DNA from 2 places in the Zhihengliuella flava genome. Region 1 is predicted to be linked to the other one. Evidence: riboswitches for the same ligand, from Rfam matches in the RefSeq annotation. Region 1 holds a riboswitch; the other holds the start of a gene.
What was found. Region 1 has a riboswitch for S-adenosylmethionine ahead of IW252_RS08790 (ABC transporter ATP-binding protein). Riboswitches for the same ligand answer to the same signal wherever they lie in the genome.
Positions count from the first base shown of each region.

Region 2: another riboswitch for S-adenosylmethionine. It lies ahead of IW252_RS05135 (methylenetetrahydrofolate reductase); the one in region 1 lies ahead of IW252_RS08790 (ABC transporter ATP-binding protein).

Region 1 is NZ_JADOTZ010000001.1:1,887,536-1,894,384, reverse strand. Features, by position in the region: gene IW252_RS08810 (carbohydrate ABC transporter permease) at 1-251, opposite strand, end outside; gene IW252_RS08805 (carbohydrate ABC transporter permease) at 248-1,360, opposite strand; gene IW252_RS08800 (ABC transporter substrate-binding protein) at 1,421-2,725, opposite strand; gene IW252_RS08795 (LacI family DNA-binding transcriptional regulator) at 2,860-3,843, opposite strand; SAM riboswitch class I at 4,127-4,219, shown strand; gene IW252_RS08790 (ABC transporter ATP-binding protein) at 4,225-5,052, shown strand; gene IW252_RS08785 (aliphatic sulfonate ABC transporter substrate-binding protein) at 5,234-6,250, shown strand; gene IW252_RS08780 (ABC transporter permease) at 6,247-6,849, shown strand, end outside.
Region 2 is NZ_JADOTZ010000001.1:1,107,782-1,114,630, reverse strand. Features, by position in the region: gene IW252_RS05150 (NHL domain-containing thioredoxin family protein) at 1-922, shown strand, start outside; gene IW252_RS05145 (MFS transporter) at 1,044-2,285, shown strand; gene IW252_RS05140 (nuclear transport factor 2 family protein) at 2,290-3,285, opposite strand; SAM riboswitch class I at 3,540-3,644, shown strand; gene IW252_RS05135 (methylenetetrahydrofolate reductase) at 3,730-4,710, shown strand; gene metE (5-methyltetrahydropteroyltriglutamate--homocysteine S-methyltransferase) at 4,770-6,849, shown strand, end outside.

The DNA.
Region 1 (6,849 bases):
ACGATCAGGCTATTGACGAGGGCCCGCGCGAAGTCGGAGGAGCCGCTAAAAACCTTGGCGTAGCTTTCCACGGACAGCGTCTGCGGGAACAGGGACGTATCAAAAATATCGCTGGTTCGGCGCAGGCTGGAGACCAGCATCCAGTAGAACGGGGCCAGGCAGTAGACCCCGATGAGGATCAAGGCCACTGGCTGGGCCAGCTTCTTCCAGGAACGCGGGGCCCGCGGAAGGGTCAGTGTTTGCGTGGTCATGGCTGCTTCACCTCGTGGGTCGTTGTACGGGCGCCCGGTTGCCGTGCTGGAGGTACGACGGCGTCGTCAGCTGCTGCGCGACGGAACCGCTTGCGTGGCGTCGCGGCGTCAGAGGAGGTGAAGATGTCCGCTCCCAGAAGCCGCACGAAGACGTACACGATCGCCGCCACGTAGACCACGAGAACCACGGCAAACGCGGACGCCATGCCGTACTCGAGCTGGTTGGCGGAGTCCCACGCCAAGATGGAAAGGGTCTCGACGGACTCCTTCCGCGGCCCAATGAGCACAAAGGGCAAATCGAACATGCGTAGCGCATCCAGCAAGCGGAACAGCACCGCCACCAGCAGCGCGGGTTTCACCAGAGGCAGCGTGATGGACCAGAACTGCTGCCAGGCGGTCGCGCCATCGAGCTTGGCGGCCTCGTACACCTCTTCGGGAATGATCTGCAGACCCGCAAGCACCAGCAAGCCAATGAAGGGTGCCGTCTTCCAGACTTCAGCGGTAATGACAGCAACCTGGGCCGCCATCCCCTCGGCCGTCCAAAGAACCTGCGCGCCACTCAACGTGTTGACGATTCCGTCCGTCTGGAACATCCAGCGCCACAACAGGCCGGACACCGCCGTCGGAATGGCCCACGGGACCAGAACGGCGGCCCGCAAGAACGCGCGGCCCTTGAAGGCGCGGTTCATCATCAACGCAAACATCACGCCGATGACGGTTTCGAGAGCCACGGACACCACGGTGAAGAAAGTGGTGTTCCAGAGAGCGTTATAAAAACGCGCGCTCTCCGGGCCCGCAAAGATCTGCGCGTAATTTTGCAGGCCGACGAAGACATCACCCTGCACCACAAATCCCTGATCATCGAGTCCCGCATCAGAGGAATACAGGGACTGCCCTACCGCGGACAGGAGCGGGTAGAAAATGACCAGTGCCAGGACGATGAGGGTGGGCGACAGGAGAAATGCTGCCGCTTTGCCGTCCTGCCGGCGCGGGGCGGGTGTGGCGCCCCGCGGCGCCGGCGAGTCGGCGGTGTGCCCTCTCGGATCAGTTGGAGGCAGCTCGGGCGGCTGAGACGTTTTCGGCGCGGTGGCCGCGGTGGGAGGCGTCATGAGATTCCTAAGGATCGGTTCACGGGTCGCCTGCTGGTCAGGCGAATCGGCCGGTTCGGGCTACTGGCTCGCGGTCTGGGACGTGAGCAGCACCTGCAGCTCCGCGAGCGCGTCTTCGGGCGACTGTTCGCCGGTGATGGCGGCGTAGACGGCGTCCTGAATCGCGGCGGTGGTTTGGCCGTACTGGACGGTCTTGGGCCGGGGCTGGGCCGACTCAATGGAACCCAACAGAGTGGGCAGGTAGGGCAACGAGCTCACCACGTCGTCGTCCTCGAAGTACTCGCCGTAGACCGGGGCCCGTGAGCTGAGCTCGAGGCGCTGGCCCTCCTGCTCACGGCTGACAAAGAAGTCGATGAAGTCCAGCGCAGTGGCCTTATTCTCGGCGAAGGTGGAGACGGCCAGATTCCGGCCGCCCAGCGTGGAAACGCCCGTGCTCTCCAAGCCCGGGATCGGGGCAACCTCGAACTTCCCCGCTACCTCGCTGGACCCGTCCTCGGCGCTCAGCGGGTTGTAGATGTATGGCCAGTTGCGCAGGAACACGAGGTCACCACTTTGGAAGGCCTGACGCCCCTGTTCTTCCTGGAAGGTGATGGCCTTTTCCGGGATCATTCCCGACTCGAATCCGTCCACCAGGAAGTTGAGCGCCGTCAGGGCTTCCGGCGTGTCAACGCTGGGCTGCCCGTCTTCAGTAAACAGGGTGCCGCCGGCGGAGGTGACGGCCTCGCTGAAGTTCACCGTCAGGCCCTCATTTTTGTCGAACTGCCCGGCGTAGCAGCTCATGCCCTCGGCCTCAGGCAACGCCAACACCGCATCGCACGCAGCCTGCATCTCATCCCACGTCTGCGGCATTTGCACCCCGGCCGCGTCCAACAGGTCAGACCGCCCATAGAGCAGCGCCCCATCGGTGTAATACGGGGCGGCAAAGAGCTGATCCGCGTACGTGCCGGCCTCAACCGTCGCGGGGATCATCTCCGCCACCGGCAACTCGTCTTCGGGCAACGGAGCAATCCAGCGGTTGGCGGCGAATTCACTGGTCCACACCACATCGAGGTTGAGAACCGTGTAGGTGTCCGATTCGAGTTGGGCGTTCTGCACCATTTGCTGACGCTGCTGATCGGCGTCTAGGGGGAGCTCGATCCACTCCACCTGCTCGTCCGGGTGCTCCGCGTTCCAGGCGTCAATGGTTTCCTGCGCTGCCCCGGAGGAATCCGGGCTGCTGACATAGGTGATGGGACCTCGCCCTTCGAAGGATTGCGGGTCACCGGATTCAGAGCTCGCGGCCGAGCTGCAGCCGGTCAGCGCGAGGGCGCCGATGGAGACGATGGCCGTGACGGCGAAGGGACGATTCGAGCGACGTTGCTTCATGATGTTTCTCCTCGTGGAACGGTGGTGCGGGCGGGTTGATGAACAGGGTTTCTGGGCAGGACTCAGTACGGCGCTGCGGACTCGCGTGTCGAACGCGGCCAGTCAGCGGCGCGATGGTGGGTGTGTGGGAATCGCTAGGGCGAGTAGGCAGGCACGGGGCCGGTGGTTCCCCGCGTGATCAATCGGTGCGGCAGGATGCGGTTTCTTCCGTGTTCGCCAAGCAGAACTCTGACGGCGAGTTCGCCCATGGGTACCAAGGGCTGGGCCACCGTGCTGAGGGGCGGATGGACATGCCGGGAGGTTGGCGTGTCATCGAATCCCAGCACGGAAAGATCATCCGGGACGCGGAGGCCTCGGCGCTGCGCCTCGTTGACGGCGGCGGCGCCCATCTCATCGCTGAGGGCAAAGATTGCGGTCAGGCCGGGGTCGCGCCGCCACAGTCTCTCGAGGGCCGGAAGTGCGCTTTCATAGAGCGAGTTGCCACGCTCTTCCAGCGGTGTGGCCCCGGCCTCAGCCATCGCGCGGCGGTAGCCGCGTTCGCGAGGCTTGTTCACGAGGACCGACGACTCGTCCCCGGCCAAGAGCCCAATGCGTCGGTGCCCGGCGTCGAGGAGTGCTTTGGTCCCCTCATAGGCCGCCAGCTCGTCGTCGATCGCGATGCTGGCGAACTCGCTGCCCTTGCGAATGGCCACGGAGATCAGGGGGATGCGCGATCCCGCGGCGCGGCGCATGTCCGGAGTGATCGCGGAGGAAATGAGGACGACGCCGGCGGGCCGGTAGGCCCGGAGCGTCCTGAGGTAGTCGGTGGCCAGCTCGGCGCCAGCTCCCGTGCGTCCCAGCATGACGGCGTGCCCGGATTCCCGCGCGGCACTTTCCACGCCGCTGAGGATTTGGGAGGCCAAGGCGTCGGACACCGCCGGCGCCAAGACGCCGAGAAGGGCGCTTTGCGAGGTCTTCAGGCCGCGGGCAAGCGAGTCTGGCTCGTAGCCGAGCTCGTCGATGGCGGCTTTCACGCGCTCCCGGGTCCCTTCAGAAAAGCCGGGAACGCCGTTAACGACGCGCGACACCGTGGCGGCGGAGACGCCCGCTCGAGCTGCCACTTCGCGGATCGTCGCCACGTTCTTCTCCCTCCCGTTGAGACCTCGCCTGCCGGACGGCACCCGGCGCCTGTGTTGCGTAAGCAGTGCCGCATCCGGCGTCGTCACGTAATCGTTTGCGTGACGACTGCCCTCGACACTAGAGGTGGTGATTTGGGCCACGCAAACGTTTACTAAACACGGATTGAGGGGCCGGTCCGGACGCCACAGCGCGTCTTCGAGGCCGCCGATGGCTCAACATCGCGTCACATGAAGGCCCACGACGTTGCGCTCGGCGTCATGTTCAGTCTTTAGTAGTGCACACCAACCATCCAGAGCGGCTGAGAGATCTGGCTCGTCGACGCCGCAGCAACCATCCGTCATGACGGAAAGGTGCTAACGCCAGGACCGATGGAGATGAGCATGACTTCCTCTACGCTGTCCCCCGCTGCAGCCACGACGGCCAGCACCGCCGCGCCCGTCGCCTCGGAGCGCGCCCTGCCCGTGACCTTCGACGCGGTGTCCAAGGCCTTCGGCTCCGCCACCGTGCTGCGGGACATCACCCTTGACGTGCGCCCCGGAGAGGTCCTGGCCATCCTCGGGCCCTCCGGCTGCGGCAAATCCACGCTGCTGCGCGCCGTCTCCGGGCTGGATTCCCCCACCACCGGCGCCGTCCGGATCGGCGGCACACCGGTGACCGGCATCGCCGAGTCCGCGGCGTTCGCGTTCCAGGAACCCCGCCTGCTGCCGTGGAAGTCGATTCGGGACAACGTCGCGGTGGGCCTGCCGCGCGGCACCGACAAGTCGGCGGGCCAGCAGTTGGTCACGGAACTGTTGGAGCACGTAGAACTCGCCGCGCACGCCGATCACCGGCCGCGCGAGGTCTCCGGCGGCATGGCCCAACGCGCCTCGCTCGCCCGCGCACTGGCCCGCCGGCCCGGCGTCCTCCTGCTAGACGAGCCGTTCGGCGCGCTGGATGCGCTCACGCGCTTGAAGATGCAGGACCTGCTGCTGGACATTCACGCCAAGCACCCGGCAACCATTCTGCTGGTCACCCACGACGTGGATGAGGCCCTCCAACTCGCGGACCGCATCCTGGTCCTCGGCCGCACGCCGGGCACCGACGGCGCCACCGTCGCCGAATGCCTTGAGGTCCCCGGTCGGCGCCCGCGGGACCGTTCCGGAACAGAGCTCAGCGCCTTGCGCTCACGCCTGCTCGAAGAGCTCGGCGTGGACCCCCACCGGCACTAGGACGACGGCGTCGTCCGGCGCCCACCGACGCGCCGCCGTCGTTCACCTCGATGAGCGGCCGCCCCACGCACCGGGCGCACCCGGCCCACCCACGCCTGGCGCTCACCTCCCCGCCGCGCTACCGCCCGGCCCCACACACCTTTCCGTACCGCATCACCTCGCACTCATCATCAGGAGCATCATGAAATCTTTGACCCGCACCCACCGCCTGCTGGGACTGACCACCGCCGTGGCCGCCACCGTGGCCCTCACTGGCTGCGCCGGCGAGAATGCCGAAGCCAGCGCGGAGACCCTCAACGTGGACTTCGCCACCTACAACCCGCTGAGCCTGATCATCAAGGATCAGGGTTGGCTGGAGGAGACGCTCGAGGACGAGGGCGTCGAGGTGAACTGGCTGCAGTCCGCCGGCTCCAACAAGGCCAACGAGGGGCTGCGCTCCGAGGCGCTGCACGTGGGATCCACCGCTGGCTCCGCCGCCCTGCTGGCCCGCGCCAACGGCACGCCCATCAAGACCATCGCCATGTACTCGCAGCCGGAATGGTCCGCGATTGTCACGCCGGAGGGCTCGGACATCGCCTCCGTCGAGGATTTGCGGGGCAAGAAGATCGCCGCCACCAAGGGCACGGATCCCTACTTCTTCTTGGTGCAGACCCTGCAGGAGCACGGGATGACCATTGACGACGTCACGGTGGAGAACCTGCAGCACGCCGACGGCTGGTCGGCGCTGAACAACGGTTCCGTGGACGCGTGGGCAGGCCTTGACCCGATCATGGCCGGCGCCGAGGAAGAGGGCGCGGAGCTGATGTACCGCAACCTGGACTTCAACACGTACGGATTCCTCAACGCCACCGAGGACTTCCTCGAGAACGAGCCCGAGCTGGCCCAGACCGTGATCGACGCCTACCAGAAGGCCCGTGAGTGGGCCGCGGAGAATCCAGAGGAAACGGCGGAAATCCTCGCGGACGTCGCGGGCCTCGAAGAGCCGATCGCCAACAAGGTCATCCTCGAGCGGTCCAACCTCGATGTGGACCCCGTGCCGGGCGATGCCCAGCGCAGCGTCCTCGAGGCCGTCGGCCCGATCTTCGTGGAAATTGGCGATGTCTCCGATCAGGAGAGCATTGACGAGGCCCTCGAGACGCTCTTTGACCCGTCCTTCGCCGAGAACGCCGACTCCTCCACCATCACGGAGTCATCATGAGCCCCACCCCGCACACGCACAGTAGCCGCGAGACGCCGGAGCACGACGTCGCCGCGCACGTCGCCGTAGGCTCCTTCGGGTCCAGCGCGGTCGAGCCGGCCAGCGAGCGAGAGCAACCCGCCACCGAACCGTCGGGCCGCGGCGCCTCGCGGCTGCTGAACACGACGGGCGGGCGCGTGATCCTCGGCGCCGTCGTGCCCGTGGTCATGCTCGCGGCGTGGTACCTGTCCACCGCCTTGGGCGTGTTCTCCCCGGTGCAGTTGCCCTCTCCCACCGCCGTGTGGAGTGCGGGTGTGGAGCTCATGGAGCGCGGAGAGCTGGGCCCTCACATCGGCATTTCCACCCAGCGCGTGCTGCTGGGCTTCGCCATCGGTGGCCTCGTGGGCCTGGCCGCGGGTTCGCTGGTCGGTTTGTCCCGGCTGGCGGACGCGCTGCTCTCCCCCACCATCGGGGCCTTCAGGGCGGTGCCGTCGCTGGCGTGGGTTCCGCTGCTGATTCTGTGGATGAAGATCGGCGAGGATTCCAAGGTCACCCTGATCGCGATCGGTGCGTTCTTCCCCGTCTTCACTACCGTCTACTTGGCGCTGCGCCACGTGGAC
Region 2 (6,849 bases), 780 kb from region 1:
GCACCAGATCTTTAGCTTTGATCCCGTCAGCGGGGCGGTCGCCGTGTTCGCCGGCACCGGCACCGAGGGCCTGCAGGACGGTGGGCCCGACGCCGCATGGTTCGCCCAGTCCTCCGGCTTCGCGCTCGACGCAGCGGGAGATGTCTGGGTGGCCGACTCGGAAACCTCCGCGCTGCGCGTGCTCCGCCTGAACGACGACGGCGCCGTCGCCGCCGTGGAAACCGGCGTTGGCGAGGGGCTGTTCGACTTTGGGTTCCGCGATGGCGAGGCGGGGCAGGCGCGCTTGCAGCACCCGCTCGGCGTGGCCGTGCTGCCGGACGGGTCCGTCGCCATCGCCGACACCTACAACGGGGCCGTGCGCCGCTACGACCCGGTGACGCGGACGGTCTCCACGCTGGGCCGCGGGCTGGCCGAGCCGAGCGACGTCCTGCTGGATACCTCGGTGGACGGGGGCCCGGTCCTGCTGGTCGTTGAAACCAACCAGCATCAGCTGGTGCGCCTGCCGCTGCCGAAGGAAGCGCTCATCGTGGATGAAGGCGCCGCGCAGACGCAGCGCGCCGCCACGCCCGTCGCCGCCGGCGCACACGAAGTCGTGGTGCGGTTCTCCGCCCCCAAGGGCCAGAAGCTGGACGACCGCTGGGGCGACCCGACCCAGCTGAAGATTTCCTCCTCTCCGGAGAACCTGGTGCTCGACGGTGGCGGCACCACCACGGGCCTGACCCGCACGCTGACGCTCAACCCGGAGCTCGACGGCGGCGTCCTGCACATCACCGCCCGCGCGGCGGCGTGCGACGGCGAGCCCGGCGGTGATATCCCGGATCACGCCGCGTGCCACCTGTACCAGCAAGACTGGGGCATCCCTGTGGTCCTCGACGAGGACGGTGACACGGGCCTGACGCTGGACCTCCGCGGGCTCGACTAATCGCGCCCTCGGTCAGCCGAGTGTGACGGCCACCCTAGTAGTTGCTCTCAGTAACTACTAGGGTGGTTCTCGTTTACCCCGCCTTCATCTCGCAAGGAGCGTGCCAGCCGACGTGCCCACGATGTTCAGCGCACTGAAAAGCCCGAACTATCGCTTGTGGGTGGCCGGGGCGCTGGTATCCAACATCGGCACGTGGATGCAGCGCGTCGCCCAGGACTGGCTGGTACTCACCGTCCTCACGGATCAGAACGGCACCGCCGTGGGTATCACCACGGGCCTGCAGTTCCTCCCGATCCTCTTCATCGGCGCATGGGCCGGGCTCATCGCGGACCGGTATGACAAGCGCCGGTTGCTCATGATCACGCAGACGGCCATGGGCCTCACCGCGCTGATCTTGGGCCTGCTCGTGGTCACCGAGACGGCCGAACTGTGGCACGTGTACGTCATCGCGCTGGCGCTCGGCGTCGGCAGCGCGTTTGATGCCCCGGCGCGGCAGGCGTTCGTCTCCGAGGTCGTCGCCAAAAAGGACATTCCCAACGCCGTCGCCCTGAACAGCGCCTCCTTCAACCTCGCCCGCCTGGCTGGCCCGGGCGTCGCCGGCCTCATCATCGCGTGGGTGGGCACCGGCCCGGCCTTTCTCCTCAACGCCGCGAGCTTCGCGGCCGTGCTCTTCGGCATCTCCCGCATGAATGTTGCCGCGCTGTACCGGGCGGAGCCAACCCCGCGCGGCAAGCGCCAGATCCGCGAAGGCCTCGCCTACATCGCCGGCCGTCCGGACTTGATCGTGATCCTGACGATGGCGTTCCTTGTGGGCACGTTTGGATTCAATTTCCAGATCACGAACGCCATGATGGCCACCAGCGTGTTCGGCCGCGGTCCCACCGAGTACGGAGTCCTCGGCTCCATCACCGCCGTCGGCACGCTCGGCGCGGCGCTCTGGGCGGCCCGCCGTGGCCGGTTCCGGCTCCGTTACCTCGTCGGCGGCGCCGTCGTGTTCGGGGTGGCTGGCGTCGCCGGTGCGCTCATGCCGTCCTTCTGGTGGTATGCGCTCACGCTGGTGCCCGTCGGCCTCGGGGCGGTGACGTTCCTCAACGGCTGCAACACGTCCATTCAGCTGTCCGTGGCACCGCAGTATCGGGGCCGCGTGCTGGCGGTCTACATGGCGGTCGTCCAAGGCGGGACGCCGATTGGGGCGCCGCTGATTGGCTTCATCGGGGACACGCTCGGCGCGCGCTGGGCCGTGGGGCTCGGCTCTGGCGTTGCCCTCCTCGCCGGGGCGTGGGCGCTGTACTTGGTGCTGCGCGGGCGGTTCGTCATCCGGGATGACAACCCCGCCACCGGTTCGCTGCCCGCGGTGAAGTAGCGCGCTATTCGACGGCGACGGGGGTGACGGTCACGTTCGACGTCGACACGTCGAGCTTTGCAGTGAACGTGTAGGTCTCCGTCACGTCCACGTCCGTCATCGCTCCGGTGGCTAGGTCCTGTTCCGTGAGCTGGAGGGAGACGTCCGCCTCCAGCGGGGCGAGGACCCAGCCGCCGTCGAACCCCGTGATCTGGATCTCCGGATACCGCTCGACCTCCCAGTCGATGGTGCTGGCGTCCACCCGGTCGACGGTGTCATACGCCAGCGGGCAACCGGCGGGCATGAGGACTTGCTGCTCGGTACACCCGTCGAGGTAGGCGCGCACCTGCTGATCCACCTCATCCGTCAGCGCCTGAGTGGGCTGTGACACCAACTGAACGGGATCCTCGGCGTCGCTGTACTCGGTGACAATGCGGCTGGTTTCCTCCGCCCGGAAGAATTGCTGCTCAAAGGACGCGGTGACGATCGCCGGCGGGAGGACCGGGAAGGTCGCCGCGCCGGCCTCGAGCGGTGCCTCAGTCCCGTTGACCACAACGTCCGTGGTGTTGGCCGCGTTGACCTGCACCTGCGGCAGCTTTCCCACCTGCAAGTCCCACTGGTCGAAGAACAGCCACTGCTGGCCGGTGCGCACCAGCCGGAAGTCGGTGTGGTAGCCGCGGCCTTCTACGCCGTAGGAGACCCGCACAGACGCGCGGTCCCCCTCCCGGTCTTCTTCCTCGATCTGCACGTCGCCGAGGGCCGCAGCGGAGGCCGCCAGCGGTTCGCGGGAGAGCATCAGGCCATTGCCTTCGGCCGGGGCGTCGAGGTTGAGGTAGCCGAGCGCGGTGGCGCCGTCGCCCTCCTGGAGAGCGGCCACGTAGTCAGCCACCACGCGTTCGGGACCAAAGTGCTTGGCATTGACGACGGCGATGGCCACGCCGGCCGCCACGAGGACGACGATCAGGGCCACCGCCCAGATGGCGATGACCCTGCGAAGCCGCGCTCGGATCGTGGTGTGCACGGGCCATACGCTACCAGCGGCGCAGGCTGCGGCCGTTCTTTGCGGGCGCGGCCGGTTTCCCGGCGCAGGCGCGGGTACACCGCGACGTACCGCGTCATCATCACGTCTTATGACGCGCGTGAGACGCGGCACCCCGGATTTCCGGGGGACACATCCGGCCACACGGAGTCATCGCGGGTCATGTGCAGCACTGTGAAGCGCCCGCCGCCGACTCATTTGTCCGTTCTCCCGCCGGCACCGCAGTCTGGTTCCACAACCCATCCAGAGCGGCTGAGAGATCTGGCTCGACGACGCCGCAGCAACCATCCGGACCCGGCCCTGCCGGCTCGGAACGGTGCTACCGCCAGAAGCGATGGAGACGCATCCACGGTCCCCACGCCCACCGTCGTCGTACCCGGTGGGTGTGCGTGGCGTACTCCTTCGCACTAACTGCGAGGAGAGACGATGACAGATCTGCAGGCATCGACGGCACCGTCGTTGTCCTACGAGCTCTATCCGCCCCGGAATGAGGCGGCCGCCGGCAGCCTCGTCGAGACGATTGCGGCGCTGGAGGCCACGGCACCCGACTACGTGTCCGTCACCTACAACGGGAGCCCCGCCCGGCGGCGGGCCTCCGTCGAGCTGATCGGACACCTGATCGAACACACCCGACTGCGCCCGCTGGCCCACCTGACGTGCGTGGGGGAGAGCCGCGCCTCCCTGGACCGCCTGGTCAATCACCTCGTGGCACTCGGGGTGCGCGGGGTGTTGGCCCTGCGCGGCGATCTACCCCCGGGGCACGACGCCGTCGGGCCGGGCGAGCTGCCCTTCGCCCGGTACCTCGTGGAGCTGATCCGCGAGGTGGAGGCGCGCCGCTCCGCCTCGCTGGCCGCGGGGCGGCTGGCGATCGGTGTGGCCGCGTACCCCACGCGCCACCCCGAGTCGCCGAGCTTCCAACACGACGTCGAGGTGTTGCTGGCCAAGGAACGGGCGGGCGCGAACTTTGCCATTACCCAGATTTTCTTCGACGCGGCCGAATACGCCCACCTCGTGGCGGCCGCCCGCGCCGCCGGGGTACGGATCCCCATCGTGCCGGGGATCATGCCCGTCAACAGTGTGCGGCGGCTGACCCGGCTGGCGGAACTGGCCGGGCTGGCCCCCGACGCCGCGCTGCTGGCACGGCTGGAGCGGGCGTCGACTGATGCCGAGCGTCGCCGCATCGGGATCGACCACGCGGCCGCGTTGGCCCATGAAGCCTTCGTGGCAGGAGCCCCCGGCCTGCACCTGTACACGTTCAACGACGCGGTGGATTCCGTCGCCGTCGTGGACCAGCTCGGCCTCACGGGCGCCGGGACGGCGGACGCGGCGGGCGCAGATTTCGGCGACGCCAATGCGTTGGCTAGCGCCTACGCGGAGGCCGCGAACCGGCCGCTCGCCCACGCCTGAGCCGGCCGCCACACCAACACATTCCCTTTGATTTCAACCCACTCACCCTAGGAGTCACCATGACCACGTTCCCGAACGCCACCATCCTCGGCTACCCGCGCATCGGCCCCCGGCGCGAGCTCAAGCGCGCCGTCGAGTCCTACTGGGCCGGCCGCAGCACCGAGGCGGAGCTGGAGTCCGCCGCCGCGTCGCTGCAGGACGCCACCGTGGAGCGGCTGCGCGCGCTGGGTCTGACCGAGTCCTCGGCCATTCCCGCGGACTTTGCGCTGTACGACCAGGTGCTGGACACCACGGCCGCCTTGGGCGCCCTCCCGGCCCGATTTGCTGACCTGGCCGGGCCGGGCGGGGAAATTGGCCTCGACGCGTACTTCACGCTGGCCCGCGGTGACGCCGAGCGCGCCCCGCTGGAGATGACCAAGTGGTTCGACACGAACTATCACTACCTGGTCCCCGAGATCGGACCGGAGACCAGCTTTGCCGCGCTGGCCGACCGCCTCGCCGGGATCGTGCGGCGCCATCGGGCCCGCGGCGCCACGCTCCGCCCCGTGCTCGTCGGGCCCGTGACCTACCTGCTCTTGGCAAAGGCGGCCGACGGCGCGCCGGAGACCTTCCGGCCGATCGATCGCCTGAACGACGTCGTCGCGGCCTACCGCGGCGTCATCGCGCAGCTGGCCGACGCGGGGGCCGACTGGGTGCAGCTGGACGAGCCAGCCCTCACCACCGAGCACGGCAGCGCCCACGTTGACGACGCCGTGCTCGCCTACCGCGAGCTCGCCGATGCCGCGGGGTACGACGCCGGCACCCGCCCGGGACTGTTCGTCACCACGGGCTACGGCACGGCGGGCGACCCGGCCGCGCCGGGGCAGGCGCTCGCCGAACTCGCCGCCGCCGGCGTCGATGCCGTCCACGCGGACCTCGTTCGCGGCGCACGCCCCGGCACCGAGGCGCTGCAGGCGCTGGGGGACACCCGGTTCGTCGCCGGCATCGTGGACGGACGCAACGTCTGGCGGAACGATCTGGCCGCCTCCGCTGACTTGCTCACCTCCCTCGAGGCAGATGCCTCGGTGGCCACCAGCACCTCCCTGCTGCACGTCCCGCACGACGTCGCCGCTGAGACCAACCTGCCGTCCCCGCTGCCGCACTGGCTGGCGTTCGCCGACCAGAAGGTGAGCGAGGTGCTGACGCTGGCCGCCGGCGTCGAGCAGGGCCCGAACCGCTCGGCCGAGGTCGCGGCTCAGATCCAGGAGTCGGAGGACGCGAAGGCCGAGCGTGCCGCGGCCGAGGGCGTGCGGCGCGCCGAGGTGCGGCAGCGCACCGCGGCCATCACGACCGAGGACGCGACCCGCGCCGATGCCGCCGATCGGGCGGCGGCCCAGGCCGAGCGCCTGAGCCTGCCGGCGCTGCCGACCACCACCATCGGTTCCTTCCCGCAGACGGGCGAGGTCCGCAAGGCCCGTGCCGCCCACCGCGCCGGATCGCTGACGAATGAGGAGTATGACGAGTTTCTCCGCGCGGAGATCAAGCGGGTCATCGACCTGCAGGAGGAGATCGGTCTCGACGTGCTGGTGCACGGCGAACCGGAGCGCAATGACATGGTCCAGTACTTCGCGGAGAACTTTGACGGGTTCGCGGCCACGGAGCACGGCTGGGTGCAGTCCTACGGCTCGCGCTGCACCCGCCCCTCCATCTTGTGGGGCGATGTGTCGCGGCCGGAGGCGTTCACCGTCCCGTGGATCGAGTACGCGCAGTCACTCACCCAGAAGCCGGTCAAGGGGATGCTCACCGGGCCGGTGACCATCCTCGCGTGGTCGTTCGTTCGCAACGATCAGCCGCTCGCCGAGACGGCCAATCAGGTGGCGCTGGCCCTGCGCGACGAGGTCGCTGACCTGGAGGCCGCTGGCATCGCCGCCATTCAGGTGGACGAGCCCGCGTTGCGCGAACTGCTGCCGCTGCGCGCGGCCGACCAGCCGGCCTACCTGGACTGGTCCGTCAACGCGTTCCGGCTGGCCACCTCTTCCGTCCGCGTGGACACGCAGATTCACACCCACCTCTGCTACTCGGAGTTCGGCGAGGTGATCTCCGGAATTGACGGCCTGAACGCGGACGTCACCTCCATCGAGGCGGCCCGCTCCAAGATGG